Pseudoduganella dura: one gene and its partner. The main gene of each other region encodes a partner of the protein of the gene in region 2 in a complex. Links are inferred from orthologs where the notes say so. Each region holds a gene or a part of one and is shown on either strand. Other genes may lie near its edges.

Evidence for each region.
Region 1: the proteins of sbcB (region 2) and ssb are in contact, whole or in part, in a crystal structure (PDB 3C94), measured with the Escherichia coli proteins. The link is inferred for Pseudoduganella dura from one-to-one orthologs.

Annotation. Positions count from the first base shown.
Region 1 is NZ_WNWM01000002.1:3,363,589-3,374,885, reverse strand. The notes cover bases 4,102-6,865. They hold ssb (single-stranded DNA-binding protein), read right to left. Parts: upstream 5,851-6,865; coding sequence 5,353-5,850; downstream 4,102-5,352. Other genes in these bases: uvrA (excinuclease ABC subunit UvrA), read left to right, coding at 6,242-6,865; GJV26_RS14765 (alkene reductase), read left to right, coding at 4,102-4,736. In the rest of the region: GJV26_RS14780 (c-type cytochrome), read right to left, coding at 1-1,196; GJV26_RS14775 (FAD binding domain-containing protein), read left to right, coding at 1,483-2,634; GJV26_RS14770 (LysR family transcriptional regulator), read right to left, coding at 2,603-3,529; more of GJV26_RS14765, read left to right, coding at 3,639-4,101; more of uvrA, read left to right, coding at 6,866-9,094; GJV26_RS14750 (TetR/AcrR family transcriptional regulator), read right to left, coding at 9,354-9,959; GJV26_RS14745 (ZIP family metal transporter), read left to right, coding at 10,106-10,861; GJV26_RS14740 (ankyrin repeat domain-containing protein), read right to left, coding at 10,914-11,297. UniProt on the Escherichia coli protein: Plays an important role in DNA replication, recombination and repair. Binds to ssDNA and to an array of partner proteins to recruit them to their sites of action during DNA metabolism. Acts as a sliding platform that migrates on DNA via reptation.
Region 2 is NZ_WNWM01000002.1:1,612,487-1,623,873, forward strand. What follows is about bases 3,385-6,238. They hold sbcB (exodeoxyribonuclease I), read left to right. Parts: upstream 3,385-4,015; coding sequence 4,016-5,461; downstream 5,462-6,238. Other genes in these bases: GJV26_RS07245 (DUF5610 domain-containing protein), read right to left, coding at 3,433-3,981; pyrF (orotidine-5'-phosphate decarboxylase), read right to left, coding at 5,569-6,238. Also shown: GJV26_RS07225 (MFS transporter), read left to right, coding at 1-1,009; GJV26_RS07230 (HPF/RaiA family ribosome-associated protein), read left to right, coding at 1,145-1,519; GJV26_RS07235 (helical backbone metal receptor), read right to left, coding at 1,520-2,329; GJV26_RS07240 (GGDEF domain-containing protein), read left to right, coding at 2,428-3,381; more of pyrF, read right to left, coding at 6,239-6,384; GJV26_RS07260 (LemA family protein), read left to right, coding at 6,533-7,135; GJV26_RS07265 (TPM domain-containing protein), read left to right, coding at 7,364-8,212; GJV26_RS07270 (TPM domain-containing protein), read left to right, coding at 8,212-8,721; GJV26_RS07275 (VanZ family protein), read left to right, coding at 9,175-9,774; GJV26_RS07280 (hypothetical protein), read right to left, coding at 9,858-10,199; GJV26_RS07285 (hypothetical protein), read left to right, coding at 10,363-10,920; GJV26_RS07290 (TraB/GumN family protein), read right to left, coding at 10,986-11,387. UniProt on the Escherichia coli protein: Degrades single-stranded DNA (ssDNA) in a highly processive manner.

The DNA of each region.
Region 1 (11,297 bases), 1.8 Mb from region 2 along the record:
AAGTCCTGGCGCAGGTAGACCGCCAGGCTGGCGATCTGCTCGTCGGTCAAGGCCGGCGCGAATGGCGGCATATACACGGCGGAGCCGCTGTTCCACGGGATGCCCGCGAGGACGGTCTGCACGAAATTGACCGGCGTATCGGACAGCAGGGCGCTGCTGCGGGCAAGCGCGGGGCGGCCGCCGATCCGCATCATCGCGGCGGGCGGGGCGTGGCAGTTTGCGCAGGCGGCGGCGAAGATAATTCTGCCTTGGGCGATGGTGCTTGCTGCCGATGCCGCGGCGATCGACGTCCCGGTCGATCCTGTTGGTGGGGTTTCCTGGATGCTAATCAGGTACCTGGCCATAGCCACAGCATCCGCGCGCGGCACTTCGGCAAGCCGCTCGGCCACGGGCCGCATCGGCCCTTTGGCCGCGCCGTGCCCGAGGGCCAGGCCGCTGTGCAGGTAGTCGGCAAGCTGCTGCTCGGACCAGGGGTTGCGCCCCCGCGCGAGCCGCGTCAGTGCCGGCGCATGCCAGCCGTCGATCTCGCCGCCGCCGAACGCCGGCTTGCGCTCCCCGCCCAGCGGATTCAGGCCGCTGTGGCAGGAAGCGCAGTGCCCGAGGGTGTCGACGAGGTAGCTGCCGCGCTTGATCGTCGTGCCATCCCGCGGCGCTTCCGAGCCGGTGCCGGGCGTGAGGAACAGCACGTTCCAGAACGCCAGCAGCGGCCGGAAGTTCAACGGAAAGACGAGGTCGTTCTGCGGCGGGGTGTAGTGCACGGCCGGCCGGCTCATCAGGTATGCGTACGCCAGACCGATGTCGCGGTCGCTCATGCGCGTGTAGTGCGTATACGGGAAGGCCGGGTAAAGCAGGTGGCCATCGCTGGCGATGCCGCGGCGCAGTGCTCGCGTGAAGGCAGCCTGGGTCCAGCGCCCGATGCCCGTTTCGGCATCCGGCGTGATGTTGGTGCTGTAGATGGTGCCGAACGGCGTCTTCAGCGGCAGCCCGCCCGCATAGGCCCTGCCGGTGGTCGAGGTGTGGCAAACCATGCAGTCGCCGAGCGCGACGATGCGCCGTCCTTCCTCCAGCACTTGGGCGGATGCCGCGGGCATTTGCGCGGCCGCGGCGGGCATCGCCGGCTCGCGGCTCCAGCCATATAACAGTGCGAGGATCGCGCCCGCGCCCAGCAGCCCGGTGACAATCAGTTTGGTCTTCATGCGTCTTCCTGGTGGTGGCGGATACCGTCGTTCCGAAGGTTATGGCTGTCCGAAAAATTATGGGATAACGCGCAGCGCCTGGCCTCCGCCCTTTGGCCAGCGCGCGACTAGGCTATACAGGGAACCGGACGCGTGCCCCGGCGCCTAAACTGCGTTAGGCGATGTGGATTCTGGCAGCGGACGGCCGCTCCGGCTTTGCAGGATCGGCAAAGGCCTTTTGCGCCGCGCCGCCTTGCCGAAGGCGGCCGCCCGCCCTACCTTGACGCCAACAATGAAAGGAAGTGCGATGAACAAGGAAGCTAAAACGGATGGCCGCAAGGCCGTCGTCATCGGGGGTTCCATCGGCGGGCTGACCACTGCGGCACTGCTGCGCCGCGAAGGATGGGACGTGGAAGTCTTCGAGCGCTCGCCTTCGGACCTGTCCGGCCGCGGCGGCGGGCTGGTGCTGCAGGGCGACATGCTGCGTGCCCTTCACCAGGCCGATATCGGCTGGCACGGCACACCTGGTGTAACGACGGTCGACCGCATCTTCCTCGACCAGGACGACAACGTGATCCGGCGGCTGCACATGCCGCAGACGCAGACCTCGTGGAATGCGCTATACGGCGTGCTGTGGGATGCCCAGCCGGCAGTGCACGCCGGTCTAGCATTGACGGTATACGAACAGCGGTCCGACATGGTGATCGCGCAACTGACGGATGGACGGGAAGTGCGTGCCGATCTGCTGGTTGGCGCCGACGGCGCCCGCTCGAAGGTGCGCAGGCAGATGTTCCCCGATCTCCTGCCGCGCTATGCGGGCTACGTGGCGTGGCGCGGCTTAATTCCGGAAACGGAACTGCCGGAAGCGTTGCGGGACCGGCTCGACCACACGTTCGTGTTCCAGGAAGGGGAGCGGCACATGTTCCTTACCTATCCCGTACCGGGCACGGACGGCGCCACCGGCTTTGGCCAACGGCGCTGGAACTGGGTATGGTACCGCCCGGTGGCTGCCGGCGCGATGCTCCATGCCATCCTGACCGACAGGGATGGCCAGCGACACGAGGCATCGCTGCCGCCCGGCGCCATGACGCGCGAAACGGCGCATGGATTACGCGCGGAAGCAGGCTCCATCCTGGCGCCTTCGCTGCGGGCGCTGGTCGAGGCGACTGCGCAGCCGTTCGTCCAGGCGATCGTCGATTTGCAGGCACCGGTATTGCGGGATGGGCGCGTGCTGCTTCTGGGCGACGCCGCGGCCGTCATCCGGCCGCATACCGCCAGCGGTACCGGCAAGGCGGCGGCGGATGCGATGGCGTTGGCCCATGCGCTGCGCGAGGGTTACTCAGACAGCCGGCTGGGCGCCTGGGAACGCGTGCGCCTGGCGGCGGCCCGCGAGCTGGGGCAGTGGGGTGTGGAACTCGGCGCCGGCATCATGGGCAGCCGATCCCACACGAATCCTTGAGACGCTCGGCGATGAAGTCAACGAATGCCCGCACCTTGCCGGAGCCGCGCCGGCTCGGCTGGTAGACGGCGAACACGCCCACGTCCATCGGGCCCGGGTTGCTCTCGAAGTCCGCCAGCAAGGCGGCCAGCCTGCCGTCCTCCACATCCGCGCTGACCAGCCAGTCGGGCAGCAGCGCGACGCCCGCGCCATCGAGCGCCGCCTGGCGCAGCACGTCCGAACTGTTGGCAATGAGCCTGCCCCGCACCGCGATCTCGAGGGTCTCGCCATCCTTCAGGAAGCGCCATCCCGGTCGGCGCAACAGGCTGGTGTACGCGAAGCGAAGGCATTCGTGCCGGAGCAGGTCCGCGGGCACTTGCGGGGTGCCACAGCGTTCGAGATAGGCAGGACTGGCGCATACGATGCGCCGGTGGCCGGCGAGCGGCCTGGCCACCAGGTCCGGCTGGCTGTTCGCGGCGCCGATGCGGATCGCCACGTCGATCGCCTCTCCCACCATGTCCGACAGCGCGTCGGACACCATCAGTTCCAGTTCCAGCCGCGGATGGCGTAGCTGGAGCTCGGCTAGGTGCGGCGCGATGTACAGCCGGGTAAAGGCGACCGGCGCGCTCACCCTCAGCAGTCCTTGCGGCCCCGAGTGTGCAGAACCCGCGGCGGCGTCGGCCTCTTCGAGGCTGGCCAGGATGGCCTGCGCCCTCACGAAATATTCGGTGCCGGCCTCGGTCAGCGTGACCTGGCGCGTCGACCGGTTCAGCAACGGAGCGCCCAGCCGCGCCTCGAGGCCGTCAACGAGGCGCGCGACCGTGGACGGTACCAGCCCGAGCAGCCTGCCCGCGGCGGAAAAGCCGCTGCTCGTGGCAACGGCGCAGAAGGCATTAAGTTCCGAAAAGCGGTCCATCGATTCCTTTGCGAATTGGGCAAAGCCCCTTTGCGGCCGGGATGGATTATCACCACCCCGTGCTGCGGCTACGATGCCTCATCGACAGCAGACACCAAAGGAGCAAACCATGAAAGCCATTTTGCAACCCGCGATGCTCGGCGGCCTCGCCCTTGGCAACCGCGTCGCCATGGCGCCGGTGACGCGCAGCCGTGCGGGCAGGGACGGGGTACCCGATGACCTCGCCGCACAATACTATCAACAACGCGCATCGGCCGGCCTCCTCATTTCGGAGGCCACCAATGTCTCCACCATGTCGGCGGCGTTCGAGCTGGCGCCGGGCATCTACACACCGGAACAGGTGGCAGGATGGCGGCGCGTCGCGGCGGCCGTTCACCGGGATGGTGGCAAGCTGTTTATGCAACTGTGGCACAGCGGGCGCGTCAGCTCTTATGCCCTGCTCGGCGGCGCGGCGCCACTGTCGCCATCGGGCGTCAACGACGACCTGCACCTGCTGCAGGTGTACGGCATGCTGCGCAACGGCCAGTACACGCGCATCGCTGCCTCGCCGTCGCGCGCCATGGAGCGGGAAGAGATCTTCAGTGCCGTCCGCGCATTCGGCATCGGGGCAGCCAACGCGCTCGATACGGGGCTCGATGGCGTGGAGATCCACGCGGCCAACGGCTACCTGCCGCAGCAGTTCCTGTCGTCTCTTGTGAACCGGCGCACCGACGACTTCGGCGGCGGCGTCGAGAACCGCGCAAGGTTCCTGCGTCTGGTGATCGAGTCGGTGATGCTGTCGTTCCCTGCCTCGCGCATCGGCGTGCGCATCTCGCCGTTCGCGTTGTACAACAATGCCGGCGACCCTGCGCTGGCCGATACCTATGGCTACCTGCTGCGCATGCTCGAAGAGTACGGGGTCGGCTACGTCCACGCGGCCGACACGAATGCCTGGGGCGGCGTGCCGGACATGGATGAACTACTGTCGCTTGTCCGCGCAAACTACGGCGGCTTCGTGATCGCCAACGGTGGCTTGAGCCCCGAGGCGGCCGACGGGCTGATTCGCGACGGCCGGGCGGATATGGTGTCTTTCGGCCGGCAATTCATCGCCAACCCCGACCTGGTGCGCCGCATCGCGCAGGGCGGACCCTACAACGAGCCCGATCCGTTCACGTTCTATGGCGGGGGTTCCCGAGGCTATGTGGACTATCCGGCGCTTGCCGCGTGAAGCGTTATGGCGATGGGGTGCTTGATTGGTCATGCGGGGGCTCACCCGGCGTGCCCCAGGTCGTCGTAGCTATTGCCCGTGGCCACGGACGGCAAGCTGGAATGCTATCTCTGTACTACTTTCAGGGCGCCCCGCTATCCTCAGCGATGCGCCGATCGGGTCGGGGCGCTCGCGCATGCCAGCGATGACTGCTTTGGGTAGCACCGCGCGCAGAGCGCTTTCGAGCAGGTATCTGTTGGCCCCAGCGTGGATTGCGCGCAATGACGGCACGTCACCGGCCAGCGGCTAGCAGTTATGGGCATCTGCGCCACTACGGAGCGGGCGTGTAGAGCAAGAACTCAATCACGTGAGCGGCGCCGGCGAGCCTTGTACACCGCAACAAGAGTAGCGAGCACGTCAAGGCGCCCCTGCTCGGGGCACCTACTTCCGGCGTCCCTGAGCGAATCGATTTCTTCCAAAGCTGTTTGATGGCCGCGAGCCCTACAGACTGGGGGAGCTTGTTCAGAAGATGGCCTTGCCACGATATACCTTACCAAGCAGAAAAATTGTAAAAAAGAAAACGCCCTCCAAATCAAAGACTTGGAGGGCGTTGTTTACGACTACTACCTATTGGGTCTTAGAAGGGAATATCGTCATCCATATCCGAGAAGTTCGGTGCCGGCTTCGGTGCCGGGCGTGGTGCCGGCGCGGCGGCCTGCTGCGGACGCGGTGCCGGGCGGCTCGGCGGCGCATCGTAGCCACCCATGTCGTCACCGCCACCCATCGCGTCGCCCGCGCCACCGCGGCCGCCGAGCATCTGCATTTCCTGCGCGACGATGTCGGTTGCGTATTTTTCAACGCCATCCTTGTCGGTGTACTTGCGGGTCTGCAGGCGGCCCTCGACGTAGACGGACGAACCTTTCTTCAGGTACTGGCCAACGATCTCGGCCAGGCGGCCGAAGAACGAGATGCGATGCCACTCGGTGATTTCCTTCTGTTCGCCGGTGTTACGGTCCTTCGACTTGAAGGAAGTGGCCACGGCAATGTTCGCGATGGCATCGCCGCTCGGCATGTAGCGGATTTCCGGGTCGCGGCCCAGGTTGCCGACGATAATGACTTTATTGACAGATGCCATGTAGTACTCCTGCGTAGATTTTTACCAAACGAACATTATAAGACGGACACGTTACCATGCGATGGACGAATTTCGCATGGCATGCGTGCTGTTGTGTACACGCCGGGCTCACACTATGCACCACACCGCACACGGTATGTACAAGCGTGCGAGCAGCAGATTTTGAATACTGGTATTATATACAGTATTTGCCGGCCACGGCTCGTTCTTGTCCTGACTTGATCAAAACTGTCACGAGACCTTGAAATCGAATCGAACGCCAGCATTGTGGCTAACTTGGGTCTCCGGAAAGCCGCCCCCGCCCCTTGCCATCGTGGCATGAAGCGGGAGCGGGCGATCGCTCCAGGCTGGCCGTCCCTGTCGTTTCCTCGCATTCAAGGCACATACATTCATGGAAGAAATCCGCATTCGCGGCGCGCGTACGCACAACCTGAAGAACATCAACCTCGACCTGCCCCGCAACAAGCTGATCGTGATCACCGGGTTGTCCGGGTCCGGCAAGTCGTCGCTGGCGTTCGATACGCTGTACGCCGAAGGCCAGCGCCGCTACGTCGAATCGCTGTCGGCGTATGCGCGCCAGTTCCTGCAGCTGATGGAAAAGCCGGACGTGGACCTGATCGAAGGCCTGTCGCCGGCCATCTCGATCGAGCAGAAGGCCACGTCGCACAACCCGCGCTCCACTGTCGGCACCGTGACGGAAATCCACGATTACCTGCGCCTGCTGTATGCCCGCGTGGGCACGCCGTACTGCATCAACCACCCGGACCATGCGCTGTCGGCGCAATCGGTGTCGCAGATGGTCGATGCCGTGCTGGCCATGCCGGAAGGCACCAAGCTGATGATCATGGCGCCCGTGGTGGCCAACCGCAAGGGCGAGCACGTGGACCTGTTCGAGCAGATGCAGGCGCATGGCTTCGTGCGCTTCCGCGTGCAGAGCGGCACGCACGAGGCGAAGATCTACGAAGTGGACGATTTGCCGAAGCTGAAGAAAACGGAAAAGCACACGATCGACGTGGTCATCGACCGTGTGAAAGTGAATCCGGAGATCAAGCAGCGCCTGGCGGAAAGCTTCGAGACGGCGCTGCGCCTGGCCGACGGCCGCGCGGTGGCCTACGACATGGATGCCGGCACCGAACACGTGTACTCGAACAAGTTCGCCTGCACCAGCTGCGGCTATTCGCTGCAGGAGCTGGAGCCGCGGCTGTTCTCGTTCAATAACCCGATGGGCGCCTGCCCGGAATGCGATGGCCTGGGCCATATCGAGTTCTTCGATCCGAAGCGCATCGTGGCGTTCCCGAACCTGTCGCTCGCCTCCGGCGCCGTGAAAGGCTGGGACCGCCGCAACCAGTTCTACTTCTCGATGCTGCAGAGCCTGGCGACGCATTACGGTTTCGACCTCGATGCGCCGTTCGAGAAATTGTCCAACACCGCGCAGAACGCCGTGCTGCACGGTTCCGGCAACAAATCGATCCCGTTCTCGTACGTGAACGAGCGCGGCCGCGCGGTCGTCAAGGAGCACGCGTTCGAAGGCGTGGTCAACAACCTGTCGCGCCGTTACCGCGAAACCGACTCGATGGCCGTCAAGGAAGAACTGGCCAAGTTCATCAATGAGAAAAAGTGCCCCACCTGCGAAGGCGCGCGCCTGCGCGTGGAAGCGCGCCACGTGAAAGTGGGCACCGGCAAGCAGGAAAAGGCGATCTACGAGATCGCCGAGAAGCCGCTGCGCGACACGCTGTCGTTCTTCGAGCAGCTGAAGCTGAAGGGCGCCAAGCGCGACATCGCCGACCGTATCGTCAAGGAAATCATCTCGCGCCTCTCGTTCCTGAACAACGTGGGCCTGGATTACCTGTCGCTGGACCGTTCTGCCGACACGCTGTCCGGCGGCGAGGCGCAGCGTATCCGCCTGGCCTCGCAGATCGGTTCCGGCCTGACGGGCGTGATGTACGTGCTCGACGAACCGTCGATCGGCCTGCACCAGCGCGACAACGACCGCCTGATCGAAACGCTGAAGCACCTGCGCGACATCGGCAACAGCGTGCTGGTGGTGGAGCATGACGAGGATGCGATCCGCACCGCCGACTACATCGTCGACATGGGCAAGGGTGCCGGCGTGCACGGCGGCGACGTGATCGCGTCCGGTTCGCTGAAGGATATCCTGAAGAACAAGGAATCGCTGACGGCGCAGTACCTGAACGGCACCATGCGCATCGAGGTGCCGAAGAAGCGCCATGTGGCGGACCCGAACCGCCAGCTGGTGATCACCGGCGCCAAGGGCAACAACCTGAAGAACCAGACCCTGTCGGTGCCGGTCGGCCTGCTCACGTGCGTGACCGGCGTTTCCGGTTCCGGCAAATCGACGCTGGTGAACGATACGCTGTATCCGGCCCTGTCGCGCCACCTGTACGGTTCGCAGACGGAGCCGGCGGAACACGAGTCGATCAGCGGCCTGGAACATTTCGACAAGGTGATTTCCGTCGACCAGGCGCCGATCGGCCGCACGCCGCGCTCCAATCCCGCCACGTACACGGGCCTGTTCACGCCGATCCGCGACCTGTTCTCCACGGTGCCGACAGCGAAGGAACGGGGCTACAGCGCCGGCCGCTTCTCGTTCAACGTGAAGGGCGGCCGCTGCGAGGCGTGCCAGGGCGACGGTGTGCTGAAGGTGGAAATGCACTTCCTGCCGGACGTGTACGTGCCGTGCGACGTGTGCCACGGCAAGCGCTACAACCGCGAAACGCTCGAAGTCCACTACAAGGGCAAGAACATCACCCAGGTGCTGGACATGACGGTGGAAGACGCGCACGAGTTCTTCAAGCCCGTGCCGACCATCGCGCGCAAGCTGCACACGCTGCTGGACGTGGGCCTGGGCTACATCAAGCTGGGGCAGAGTGCCACCACGCTGTCGGGCGGCGAGGCGCAGCGCGTGAAACTGTCGCTGGAACTGTCCAAGCGCGATACGGGCCGCACGCTGTACATCCTCGACGAACCGACGACCGGCCTGCACTTCCACGACATCGACCTGCTGCTGAAGGTGATCCACCGGCTGCGCGACCAGGGCAACACGCTCGTGATCATCGAACACAACCTCGATGTGATCAAGACCGCCGACTGGCTCGTCGACCTGGGCCCCGAGGGCGGCGCCGGCGGCGGGCGCATCATCGCGACCGGCACCCCGGAAGAGGTGGCGAAGAATCCGGACAGCGTGACGGGCAAGTACCTGGTGCCGCTGCTGAAGCAGAAATAATCTTCGGCCGATACCCCGGGAGCCGGCTTCACTGAAGCCGGCTTTTTTTCGCCTGCCCTTCAGTAAAAGGTGAAATCCTCGTTGCACTTCGGGACAGCGCGCACGGCATCGGCCACCACATACCACCCCAGCCCGGCGACGGGCAGCACCAGCAACCACAGAGCGACCATGACAGCCTCCTCGTTCAATCCGACTTTTCGCACACCTGTGCGAAACAGCATCAAAAAAAGGGCGGGCACGGCCCGTCCGCGTGGTGCGGCTATTCCACTTCGTTGAAACTCCTGTACGTCGAAATCAGGCGGTTGAAAGCCCTATGCATCCGCCGCGGCGCGGCCTCGTCGCGCAGGAAGCGCACGTCGTGCATCACGCCGATGATCAGGCTGTAGATCTCGAACACCAGCTGTTCGGGATCGGTATCGGGCCGCAAATGGCCCGCCTCCATCGCCTGCAGCACGGTCTTGCGCAGCGATGCGCGCCAGCGCGCCACGCCCTCCTCCACCCGGTCGCGCAGCGGCCCGTCGAGGTCGTCGAACTCGAAGGCGCCCGCCATGTAGAGGCACGCACCGCGCGGCGCCTCGCTGCTGCCCTTCTTCAGCCACAGGTTTACCTGCATGACGAGGCGGGGCAACCCCTTCGCCGCCTGCAGCGACGGCAGGAAGACCTCTTCGGCAAAGCGGCGGTCGTATTCGTCCAGTACCGCGCCCTGCAGCGCCTCCAGCGAGCCGACCCGCGAAAACACGCCACTCTTGCTGATGCCGGTACGCTTGGCCAGTTCGCCCAGCGACAGCTTGCCGATCCCTTCGGCGGCGGCCATGTCCATTGCCGCGTCGATGATGGTGGCGTAGGTCGATTCGCTTTTCGTCATGCGTCAACTTTAGCACACGCGTGCGAAACCTCAAGAAAAATTGCCAGGGTGGCCCAGCGAACGGCATCATCCCCTGAATAGCCGGACAATTGGCCTATGGTAAAACCGGTAAAGCCGGGAAAATCGGCAAACAACATGGGAGACGAATGGACGGTATCGCACTGTGGGCCCAGGCGGGCTTCTGGGGATGCGTGGCGGGCGCCGCGCTATTGCTGGGTGCCGGCGCGGGCTATTACATCGCGGTGCCGCAACGGCTGATCGCCGCCATCATGGCGTTCGGCAGCGGCGTGCTGATCTCGGCATTGTCGTTCGACCTGATGGACGAAGCGTTCCGCCACGGCGGCTTCAACGCCACCGCGGCCGGTTTCCTCGGCGGCGCCATTGTCTACACGGCGGCCAACCGGATATTGACGTCGTTCGGCGCCAAGCACCGCAAGCGCTCGACCGGGCGCAAGCCGGATGAAGGCAGCGGCATGGCGCTGGCGGTGGGTGCGCTGATGGACGGCATACCGGAATCGATCGTCATCGGCCTGTCGTTGCTGAAGGGCGGCGCGGTCAGCATTGTCACCGTGGCGGCGATTTTCCTGTCGAATATTCCCGAGGGGCTGTCCAGCGCCGCCGGCATGAAGCGGGCCGGCCATTCGGCACGATATATCTTCATTATCTGGGGCGGCATCGCGCTGTCATCGGGCGCGGCGGCGCTGGTCGGCTACACCGTGTTCCAGCATTTTTCGCCGGAAGTCATCGCGGCCACGACCGCCGTGGCGGCCGGGGCGATCCTGGCGATGCTTGCCGACACGATGATTCCCGAAGCGTTCGAGGAAGCGCACGATTTCGCCGGGCTGATCACCGTGGCCGGCTTCCTGGCAGCGTTTGCGCTGAGCAAGCTGGGCGGCGCCTGAGCTGCCTGGTGAATGGCCCGCCGGTGGCTGGCCATGTGCCCGGCTGCACGGCTTATTGTCGTGGCAGCGCCGCCAGCAGCGCATGGGTGTCGGCGGCGCCCATTTTTTGCGCCGCATCCAGGGCCGACACGCCGGCGGCGTCGACCGCGAACGGATCGGCACCCCGCGCGAGCAGCAGGCGCACGATGTCCACCCGGTTGAACATGGCGGCGAACATCAGCGGTGTCTTGCCGTCGCGGCCCGGACCGTCGGGCTGCGCGCCATGGTCGAGCAGCAGCGTGGCGATCGCCAGGTCGCCCTTGAACGCGGCGCCCATCAGCGGGCTCTGGCCGGCGTCGTTCTGCAGCTCCGGATCGGCGCCCCGTTCGAGCAGCGCCGTGGTCGTGTCGGGATGCCCGTTGTAACTGGCCAGCATCAGCAAACTGTCGCCCCGTTC
Region 2 (11,387 bases):
CGTCACCGCCTGCCTGGCCACGCAGCTGGTCGTCGGCCTGCTGCTGCTCGCGTTCGCCCACAGCGGCATGACCGCGGTGTGGCCGGTCTTCGCGGTGCTGGTGCTGTTCGGCAGCGCCCGCGCGTTCATGGGGCCGGCCACGCAGGCGATGCTGGTGAACCTGGTGCCCCAGCAAGACTTCAGCAAGGCCGTCGCCCTCTCCTCCTCCAGTTTCCACGTGGCCGTGATCGCCGGGCCTTCGCTGGGCGGCCTGCTGTACATCCAGGGCCCGACCGCCGTCTACTCGATCGCCGCCGTGCTGTTGCTGGTCGCAACAGTGCTGATGGCGAGCACGAAGGCGCCACCGCAAGCCTCGCACCGCGAGCCGGCCACATGGCACAGCGTGCTGGAAGGGCTGCGCTTCGTGATGTCGCGCCCGATCGTGCTGGGCGCCATCTCGCTGGACCTGTTCGCCGTGCTGTTCGGCGGCGCCACCGCCCTGCTGCCGGCGCTGGCCCACGACGTGCTGCATGCGGGCCCGGAAGCGCTGGGACTGCTGCGCAGCGCGCCCGGCGCCGGCGCCGCGTTGTGCTCGGTCGCGCTGGCGTTCTTCCCGATCACGCGGCGGGTCGGCGCCTGGATGTTCGGCGGCGTGGCCGTGTTCGGCGTGGGCACCGTGGTGCTGGGCACCACCACCACGTTCGCCATCGCTCTTGCCTGCCTGCTGCTGATGGGCGCCGGCGACATGATCAGCGTCTACGTACGGCACCTGCTGGTGCAGTACGAAACGCCGGACGCGATCCGCGGCCGCGTCAGCGCCGTGAACTCCGTGTTCATCGGCGCCTCGAACGAACTGGGCGAATTCGAATCGGGGGTGACCGCCGGCTGGATGGGGCTGTCGCGCGCCATCGTGTTCGGCGGCGCCGCCACCCTCGTCGTCACCGGCGCATGGATCAAACTGTTCCCCGTGCTCGCGAAGATGGACCGCTTCCCGCACCACGAAAAGGAACTGGCCGGGCAGGCGAAGTAAGTGTTATGGCCTGCGCGGCGGATTTCCTCCAATCTCGCGACTTGCTCTTGAAAACCGGACAATGTGCTGCACTTAACAACAGGAAGGCACCGTACCGCGTAATATCGAGCAACAGCACAACGAGGAGGAGTAACGATGCAAGTTCAAGTCAACACCGACAAGTCCATCACCCATGATGCCAGCCTGGACCAGCACGTGGAAAACGTGGTCCAGTCCGCCCTGCAGCGCTTCGGCGAGCACATCACCCGGGTCGAAGTCCACCTTGGCGACGTCAACGGCAGCCAGAAATCGGGCGGCAACGACAAGCGCTGCATGATGGAAGCCCGCGTGGCCGGCCTGCAGCCGATCGCGGTGACCGACCATGCAAGCGAGGTGCGCCAGGCGATTTCCGGTGCTTCAAGCAAACTGGTGCGCGCACTCGACACCGCCCTCGGCAAGCGCAGCGACGTCAAGCACAATACGCCCGTCGCCGACCTGGTCGAGCCCGATCCGGTCCCGGCCGACGACTGATCAGCCCCCGGCCAGCGCGCGCAGGTACGACAGCCCGGCCAGTGCCCGGCTGCCGTACCAGGACATCATCTCCCCATCCACCAGCTGCACCGGCTTGCCGAGCTGCTTTTCCAGCGCGTCGGCATGCGCTTCCGTAAACCGGTACGGCTCGGTGGACAGCAGCACCTGGTCGATGTCCGCCACCAGCGCATCGCTCCAGTCGAAACGGGGATAGCGCGCCGCTCCGGCGCCGTGGTCCTGGCCTGTCGCCGGCGCCATCGCCGGCACGCTCCAGCCGATTTCCGCCAGCATCGCCGCGATATACGTATCGCGCGACACCGTCATCCACGGATCCTGCCAGATGCAGTACAGCACGCGTTGCGGTGGCCCTTTCGGCATGGCGCGCAGCGCGGCCAGCCCGGCGGCAAAGGCATCGGACCAGCGCCGCGCCGCCTCTTCCACGCAGAACACGCCGCCCAGCAGGCGGGCCAGCGCCAGATTGTCCTCGGGCTGTTGCGGGTGGGTGACGATCACGTGCGGCACGAACCCGGCAAGCAGGTCGGCCGTCGGCTTTTCGTTTTCATCGATGTTGACGACCACGTGGGTGGGGGCCAGCGCGCGGATCCGGTCCAGGTTGACGTCCTTGGTGCCCCCCACCTTGGCAATGTCGCGCACCACGTCCTTCGGATGGATGCAGAAGCCGGTGCGCCCCACCAGCCGGCCGGCCAGCCCGAAGTCGCACAGCATCTCGGTAATCGAGGGTACCAGCGAGACGATGCGGGCGTTCGGATCGGGGCGGTGCGGCTGGCCGAGAGCGTCGATGAGACTCATGTTGTAAGAGTAAGTAAAAGTAATGGTTTGAAACAAGTTCAGCCGCGTTGCAGTGGCTTTCATGCGCTATCATGGCATGACTTCCTGGAACCCCCGCCGTGAAACTACTCAGCACGTTCGCCGCCTCCCCATACGACATCGCCGCCCTGCAGCTGTTCCGGGATGCCGATGCCGCCAGTGCCGCCACCCTGCTTGCGCACTGCCCGGTCATGCTGGCGGCCGCCGGCGAAGTGATTTCGAGCCCGGCCAGCCCCCAGCTCGTGATCGTGCTGCGCGGCGCGCTGGCCGATGCCACCGGCGACGGTGCCACGACCAGGATCCTGCCGGGAGAAAGCGCCGGCGAGCAATCGGTGCTCGACGGCGAGGCCGACCTGTCCGGCCTGAAGGCGCTGGAAGAAAGCGAACTGCTGCTGGTCGATGCCGACCTGGCGTGGCGGCTGATCGAAGAATCCGACGGCGTGGCGCGCAACCTGCTGCGCTTGCTGTCGTTCCGCATCCGCGCGGCCAGCATGCAGTTGCGCCGGCGCCAGAAGCTGGGCGAGTTCTACCGCCAGCTGTCGCTCAACGATGGCCTGACGGGCCTGTACAACCGCGCCTGGCTGAACGACGTGCTGCCGCGGCTGGTTTCCACCGCTCATGCGACCCGCGCGCCGCTGTCGCTGATCATGCTCGATCTCGATCACTTCAAGGGCTTCAACGACCGCCATGGCCACCTGCAGGGCGATGGCGCCTTGCGCCTGGCGGCACGGGTACTGGCCGGGGCGCTGCGCCCCGCCGACTTCGCCGTGCGCTACGGCGGCGAGGAAATGATGGTGATCCTGCCGGACACGGCCGGCCCCGTGGCGGCGGGCGTGGCCGAGCGGCTGTGCGAATGCATGCGAGAAGCCGTGGTGTTCGACGACATGCGCCTGCCGCTGCCGCATATCACCGCGTCGTTCGGCGTGGCCTGCCTGCTCGATGGCGGCGACGATCACGCGCTGATCGCCGCGGCCGACAGTGCGCTGTACCGCGCCAAGGCCGCCGGCCGCGACCGCGTGGCGGTTGCCGCCTGACCGTGGAGATGCCGTGCCGGTTGCGCCATGGCGGCCGTGCCGGGCGACGCGTTACGCGGCTTCCTTCTCTTCCTTCGGCTGCGCCATCCTGGCCGCGAAGCTGTCGAACCCCCTGGTGACGAATTCGTAGGTCTTGTCGATGTTCGCGGCCACGTCGCCGCCCAGCGCATTCAGGCCCTTCAGGATATCGCGCGCTTCCTTGAACCCCTGTTCGACGCCGCCCTTCACCGCGTCCATGAACTTTTGCAGCGCCGCGTCGTCTTCCATCTGCGGATTCTGCCGCTTGAAGACTTCATAAAACCCGCTGGCCAGCGACACGATGCGGTCGGCCGTCGCCTGCGGCGAATTGTCCTGGCGGGCGGCGTTCTGCACCGCGTTCTCGCCCAGCTCGGCCCGCAGGGCTTCGTTGATGCTGGTGATGGCCGACTTGTACAGCAACGCCTGCGGGTTGCCGCCGACGCCGATCGAGATCGTCGCCGACGCTTCCATGATCGACACGTTCAGCTGCAGCTTCGCCCGGGCGGCGGTCACTTCGCCCTGGTTCGCCACCTTCGAATCGGTGGAGATGGCCTTTGAATTGAGGGAAACGCTATTTGCCACGATAATCTCCGGTTATGACACGACTAAGCCACTCATGAGCAACCACACCTTTCTCTGGCACGACTACGAAACGTTCGGCATCGTGCCGCGCCGCGACCGTCCCGCGCAATTTGCCGCCATCCGCACCGACGCCGACCTGAACGAGATCGGCGAGCCGGTCATGCTGTACTGCAAGCCTGCCGACGACTACCTGCCCGACCCGCAGTCCTGCCTGATCACCGGCATCACGCCCCAGCATGCCCTGCGCGAAGGCGTGCCCGAGCACCAGTTCGCCGCCACGATCCAGGCGCTGTTCGCCGAGCCGGGCACGGTCGGGGTCGGCTACAACACGATCCGCTTCGACGACGAAGTCACGCGCTTCCTGTTCTGGCGCAACCTGATCGATCCCTACGCCCGTGAATGGCAAAACGGCTGCGGCCGCTGGGATCTGCTGGACGTGGTGCGCATGTGCCACGCGCTGCGGCCCGACGGCATCGAGTGGCCTCAAGGTGATAACGGCAAGACCAGCTTCAAACTTGAATTATTGACATCAGTCAACAATTTAACGCACGAGGCGGCGCACGACGCACTGTCCGACGTGCGCGCCACGATCGCGCTGGCGCGGTTGATCCGCCAGCGCCAGCCACGGCTGTGGGACTTTTGCCTGGCGCTGCGCGACAAGGGCCGCGCGGCGGATGAAATGGGCCTGCATCTCGCCCGCGAGCTGCGCAAGCCGTTCCTGCATGTCTCGGGCATGTTTCCGGCCGAACGGGGCTGCCTGGCGCTCGTGTGGCCGCTGGGCCAGCATCCGACCAACAAGAATGAAGTACTGGTCTGGGATTGCAGCCACGACCCGCGCGAACTGTTCACGCTGGACGCGGACACCATCCGCACCCGGCTGTTCAGCCGCGCCGAGGCGCTGCCGGAAGGCATGAGCCGGCTGCCGATCAAGAGCGTGCACCTGAACAAGTCGCCCATGCTGGTGGGTAACCTGAAGACGCTCAGCCCGGAGATGGCGCAGCGCTGGGGCATCGACATGGAACTGGCGCTGACGCACGCGCAATACGCGGCCGACGGCCCCGACCTGGCCGCGCTCTGGGAGCAGGTGTTCCACCGGCCGCCGGCCGAGCCGGCCGATGTCGACGAAGACCTGTATGGCGGCTTCATCGGCAAGGAAGACCGCCGGCTGCTCGACACGCTGCGCCGCGAAACGCCGCAAAAGCTGGCAGTGGCGTCGCCGCACTTCCAGGACGACCGGCTGGCCGAACTGCTGTTCCGCTACCGCGCCCGCAATTTCCCGGACACGCTGTCGGAACAGGAACACGAGCACTGGGAGCAGCACCGCGCCGCGCGGCTGCTGGAAGGCGCCGGCGGCGCCCGCAGCGTCGACCAGCTGTTCGGCGAGATCGACCACCTGGCGCAATCGGCCGACGAGCGCGCCGAAGCGATCCTGGGCGCGCTGTACGAGTACGCCGAGATGATCGTGCCGCAGTCGTATTGATACCGAAGGAAAAAAGACCCTGTTTGGAAAATTGGGGACGGACCCTGTTTTCGACGGCCCCGCGATGCGGTCCGTCCTTGTTCGCGAGCCTGTTTTTCAGCGCTGTTTCAGCGGTGGGCGTTGATCACCAGGCGCGTCTCTTCGGCCACGCGGCGCGCGGCGGCGGCGAAGTCCTCGCCCGCCCGCGGCGCCGCGTACAGGATCGCGCGCGACGAATTGATCATCATGCCGGTGCCGGCATCCGTGCGGCCGGCGCGCACCGTGGCTTCGATGTCGCCCCCTTGCGCGCCGATGCCCGGGATCAGCAACGGCATGTCGCCGACGATCGCGCGCACGGCGTGGATCTCTTCCGGGAAGGTGGCGCCCACCACCAGCGCGCACTGGCCGTTGCTGTTCCACTTGTCGGCCACGAGCTGCGCCACGTGCTGGTACAGCGGCTTGCCGTCCACCTCGAGGAACTGCAGGTCGGAACCGCCCGGGTTCGACGTGCGGCACAGCACGATCACGCCGCGGTTCCATTCCATGTACGGCTCGACCGAATCGGAACCCATGTACGGGCTGACCGTGACGGCGTCCGCGCCGTAGCGGTCGTAGGCTTCACGCGCATACTGCTTCGCGGTGGCGCCGATGTCGCCCCGCTTCGAATCGAGGATCAGCGGAATATGCGGGTACTTGTCGCGCAGGTAGGCGCTGATGCGCTCGAGCTGCCCTTCAGCGCCCAGGGCCGCGAAATACGCGATCTGCGGCTTGAAGGCGCAGGCCAGGTCGGCGGTGGCGTCGATGATCGCGGTGCAGAAGCGGTAGATGCCGTCCGGGGTACCGCGGAATTGCGCCGGCAGGCGCTCCATGTCCGGGTCCAGGCCCACGCACAGCAGCGAGTCGTTGGCGGCCCAGGCGGCATTCAGTTTGTTGATGAAATTCACGGCGGCCCCTTAGTCAGAAAATTTGCAAACCCCGCATTATAGCGGCCGGCCCCCGCCCTTCCAGCTATGTGCTGCACCGAACAATACGATCCTGGCCGAGCATGTATAGTGCCTTCAACACCGGAACGTGTCATTTCAAGGAGGAAGCATGCGCAACAACTTCGTACGCTGGATCATGATGGGCCTGCTGACGGCCGTATTGTCTGGCTGCGGCTACAACGACTTCCAGAGCAAGGATGAAGCCACCAAGGCAGCCTGGGGCGAAGTCGTCAACCAGTACCAGCGCCGGGCTGACCTGATTCCCAACCTCGTCAACACGGTGAAGGGCTATGCTTCGCACGAGCGCGAGACGCTCGAGGCGGTCACGGCGGCACGCTCGCGGGCCACCAGCATCCAGGTGACGCCGGAGGTGCTGAACAATCCCGCCGCCTTCCAGAAATTCCAGCAGGCCCAGGGCGAACTGTCGTCGGCGCTGTCGCGGCTGATGGCGGTGTCCGAGCGCTATCCGGACCTGAAGGCCGACACCAGTTTCCGCGACCTGCAATCGCAGCTCGAAGGCACGGAAAACCGCATCACGGTGGCACGGCAGCGCTACATCACCACGGTGCAGGATTACAATGTGCTCGCGCGCCGTTTCCCCACCAACCTGACGGCAATGATGTTCGGCTATGAAGTCAAGCCGAGCTTCACGGTGGAAAACGAGAAAGCCATCTCGACCGCGCCGACCGTCGACTTCGGTGCCAAGAAGTAAAACGAGTGATAACAAGTGATTGCGGGAGCTGAGAACGTCATGCCGCTGGGTCCGCAGGACAATGCACCACCCGCCGCCCCGCGGCGGCGCACGCGCGAACACCCTTCCGAAGGCAAATGGCTGGGTACCGCCGAGGCCACCAACGAGCGCGACGTGCGCGGCCCCGGCCGCCGGCGCGGCTTGCGCGGTCTGGTGCGCCGGCCGTCGAAGGGCTGGCTGGGCCACTGGATGGTGCGCTACCTGGTCCTGGTCGTGCTGCTGTGCTGTGCGCTGCTGTTCGTCGAAGCGGCCCGGGCGCAGGCCCCCCAGGCCGATCCTTTCGTGCCGGTGCCGGAACTGAAGGCGCGCGTCACCGACCAGGCCGGCATGCTGACGGCACAGCAGCGCGGCGCGCTCGAATCCGTGCTGGCCGACCATGAAACCCGCACCGGCAGCCAGATCGCCATCCTCCTCGTGAAAAGCACCGCGCCGGAGGCGATCGAGCAATACAGCATCCGCGTCACGGATGCCTGGAAGCTGGGCCGCAAGGGTGTCGACGACGGCGTGCTGCTGGTGGTGGCGAAGGATAATCCTTCCTCGCTGCGCCGCCTGCGCATCGAGGCCGGCCGCGGCGTGCAGGGCGTGCTGACCGACGCCCAGTCGAAGCGCGTGCTGCAGGATGTGATCGCGCCACACTTTCGCAACAACGATTACTACGGCGGGCTGAGCGCGGGCGTATCGGCCATCGCCACCTTGCTGGACAAGGAACAATTCCCCGCCCCCGCCGCCAAACCCGCGCAACAGGCGCGACAGGCGCAGGCGGACGGCATCGGCGGGTGGATCTGGCCGGCCATCCTGTTCGGCGCATTCGTGCTGCTGCCGATGTTTCGCGGCCGTGGCCGCGGACGCAGCAGCGGCCTGCACCGCTCGGGCTGGGGCTCGAATGCCGCCGGCGTACTGATCGGCAGCGCGCTCGGCAGCGCCCTGGGCAATGCCCACCGCGGTGGCGGCGGCTTTGGCGGCGGCAGCTTCGGTGGCGGTTTTGGCGGCGGCGGCGGCGGCACATTCGACGGCGGCGGCGCCTCGGGAGACTGGTAATGGATGCGATTGCACGCTGGCGCCGCGCGTTGCGCCACCTGACGACAGGCTCCGGTACCGGCCGGCGCTGCTTCCCCGAACCGGTACTGGCCGATATCGCCGCCGCGATCGCGGCAGGCGAGCAGCGCCATCGCGCCGAAGTGCGGCTGGTCGTCGAGCCTGCGCTGCCATTCGGCGCGGCGCTGGACGGCATCGCCAACCGCGACCGCGCCCGCGAACTGTTCGCGCAATACGGCGTGTGGGACACGGAAGAAAACTGCGGCGTACTGATCTACGTGAACCTGGCGGACCACGCAGTCGACATCGTGGCCGACCGCAATGTGGGGCGCCGGATCGCGGAAGACGAATGGCAGGCCGTATGCCGCACGATGACCCAAGCCTACAAGCGCGGCGAGTTCGGCGGTGGCACCGTGGCCGCCCTGAACGCCCTGGCCGACCTGCTGGAACGGCATTTCCCGGCCGACGGCGCGCGACCCAACCAGTTGCCCGACGAAGCCGTGATCCTGTGAACTGCCCTCCCGTCGCTGCGATGATTCCTGCGCAACCAGGCATTATCGCCAAGTGAGCGCCAGGCGCGTCCGGCGAAAAGGCGGAGTTACCCGCACAGTTATTCGAAAAAATAATATCTATTATCGAAAATCAAAATTGGACGAATATGTGGCGATGCAGCATGATTACACCTGTCTCCACTATTCTCCTCCAAGATAATAGTTTGAAGCCCGCCAAACCAGCGGGCTTTTTTTTTGGCGCGGCCAGCGCCAGATCAAGGGAGTTTGCGCGCTGTCATGGCGACGTCACATTGATTCCTTATACTGAATTCATCTGCCACACATGCAACCGATATGCGTGGTGGCAGTTCAGGTGTGCTTCGGCACACCGCTCCGAATTCGCATTATTCCCATTGCCGCCATCCTTCGGCGTACTGGCAAGTGCACCGGCGTCGATGCACCCGAGGTCGCTTCATGATCGCTGCATCGATTATCGCTGCATCGATTATCGCTGCATCGATTGTCGATACGTCGATCGTCAATGCCTCGATCGTCGATCCGGCGATTGCCGGTCGATCCACCATCTCTTGGCCCGGACAGGGTTTTGCCCGCCGCACCGGCGGGCTCTTTTTCCCTTCCATGCTATGGTTACGCTTTACCAATACGATGTATCGCCCCGTGCTGAAACTACTCCATCTCCTGCTGCTGACCTCCGTCCATTCCCGCTTGCGCTATTGGGGCGCCATGGTGCTGTTCGCGCTGATCGTCATCATCGGGTCGATTCCCGGCGCCCGGGCCGATGCGGCCGAGGTCGCGTCCGGCGTCGTGCTGCACTCGTGCGCGTACGCGGTACTGACATTCCTGGTGTTTACCGGCAGTAGCGGCACGCCGGCCCAGCGCACCTCGAAAGCCGTGCTGACGATCGCGGCAATGGGTGCCTTCGATGAAATGGTGCAGAGCTTCCTGCCCTACCGCCACGGCGCGGTCGGCGACTGGATGGTCGACTGCACTTCCGCCATCGTGACGTCCACGCTGCTGTGGACATTGTGGACCACCCGCAAGGTTCCGACCTGAACGGCAGACTCCGCGCCATCGCGGGCTGAATGCCAGCGCAGAACCGGCCTGGATGCCGGCCGGGGGCCGTGCTCCCGGTCGCGTCAACGCTTCCGGCAATCGTTTTCAATATCGGCAAACACTTGCCGGCGACGGTTTTCACGGGCAGAATCCCAATCGTGTCCTAGGCGCATCCGGCCGGCCTGCACATCCATGTCGATCTTGCGCAGCATGGCTTTCGTCTGGCGTTGCCGTTGCAACCCCACCATGCCGCCGGTGGCATGCTCGGCATCGAGGCGCATGTCCACCAACTGTTCCACCTTTGCCAGCCGGACCAGCGCATACAGCGCCTGGCGCAACACATGCCGCTTGCGCCGGCCACCCGGCCCGCCATAAGCTGCGTCGACAAGATCCGCGATCACCGTTTCCGTCCGATGCTTGAGCATAATTACCCTTATAGTTGTCTAATACAATACTTATGCGAGTAATTATCAAGCTGCATCGAACCCAACAGTTTGATTTGCATCAAGCGTCATCTTCATGGCGCGAACGCATCGGTCCGTGACGGTCCACAATATATTCGGGCATGGAGCCCATTCGGAGACAGCCGTGAAAAATATACCCGGTAACGCAGCAAGCCGTTTCGCGGGCCACCCCGCCCTGCCGCGCATTGCACTGGCCGCATGCGTGCTGCTGGCCGGCTGCGCCGGCACGCAGGGCGGATCGGGCGTGGCGGATAACGCGGGCATGGCCACCGGCCATGCCGAAGGCCGGAGCGATGGCGCCGGGATCGCCGCCACCGCAACGGGCACCACGGACACCACCCGGATCGGCACGGAGGGATGCCCCGGAATTGGCAGCGATGCCCCCCGGCCGGGAGAGCCCGGCTGCCCGCCCGCCGGGCAGGATGCGGCCATGCAGAGATTGCAGGGGGTGGTGCAGCAGATCGAATGGATACCGGTCCGCGAGGCGGAGATCGGCGTCAGCGGCGCCCTGGGCGCGGCTGCCGCGGGCGGCATCGTCCCCGGCATGGGGGCGCCGGGAGGCTACCGCATCACCTTGCGCACCGATGACGGCAGCGTGCAGAGCGTTGTGGTGGCAACACAGCCGGACTTCAATGTCGGCGAGCGTGTCACCTACAGCAATGGCGCTATCGCCCGGCAATAATGCACCGGCGCCAGGCGGGCAGTTCCAGGCGGCAGCCCGGCGTCAGGACTTGCGGCCGCCTTCCTTCAGTACATTTTCTCGACATCGTAGCCGCGGCGGCGCAGCAGCTCGGGAATGCTGTCCTCGCCCACGAGGTGCAGCAGGCCGATGCCCACGAAGGCCACGTCGTCGCTACGCATGATGGCTTCGATGTGCGCCGTCATTTGCGGGTTGCGCTGGCGCAGCAGCGTGCGGTCCATGAAGGTGGCCGTCACCGAGTCGCCCGCGGTCAGCTCGCGCGCCAGGGCGGCGATCCGCGCCGCGTCGGCGGTGCTCCATGCATCGATCAGGCCGGCCGACTTTTGCACGGCCTTGCCGTTTTCCAGGTCGTCCAGGTTTTCCAGCAAGTATTTCTCCTGCTGCGCATCGTCCAGCGAAGCAAACAGGCTGAGCTGGTAATCGGCCGTTTCCAGCTCGCGCACGGGCTT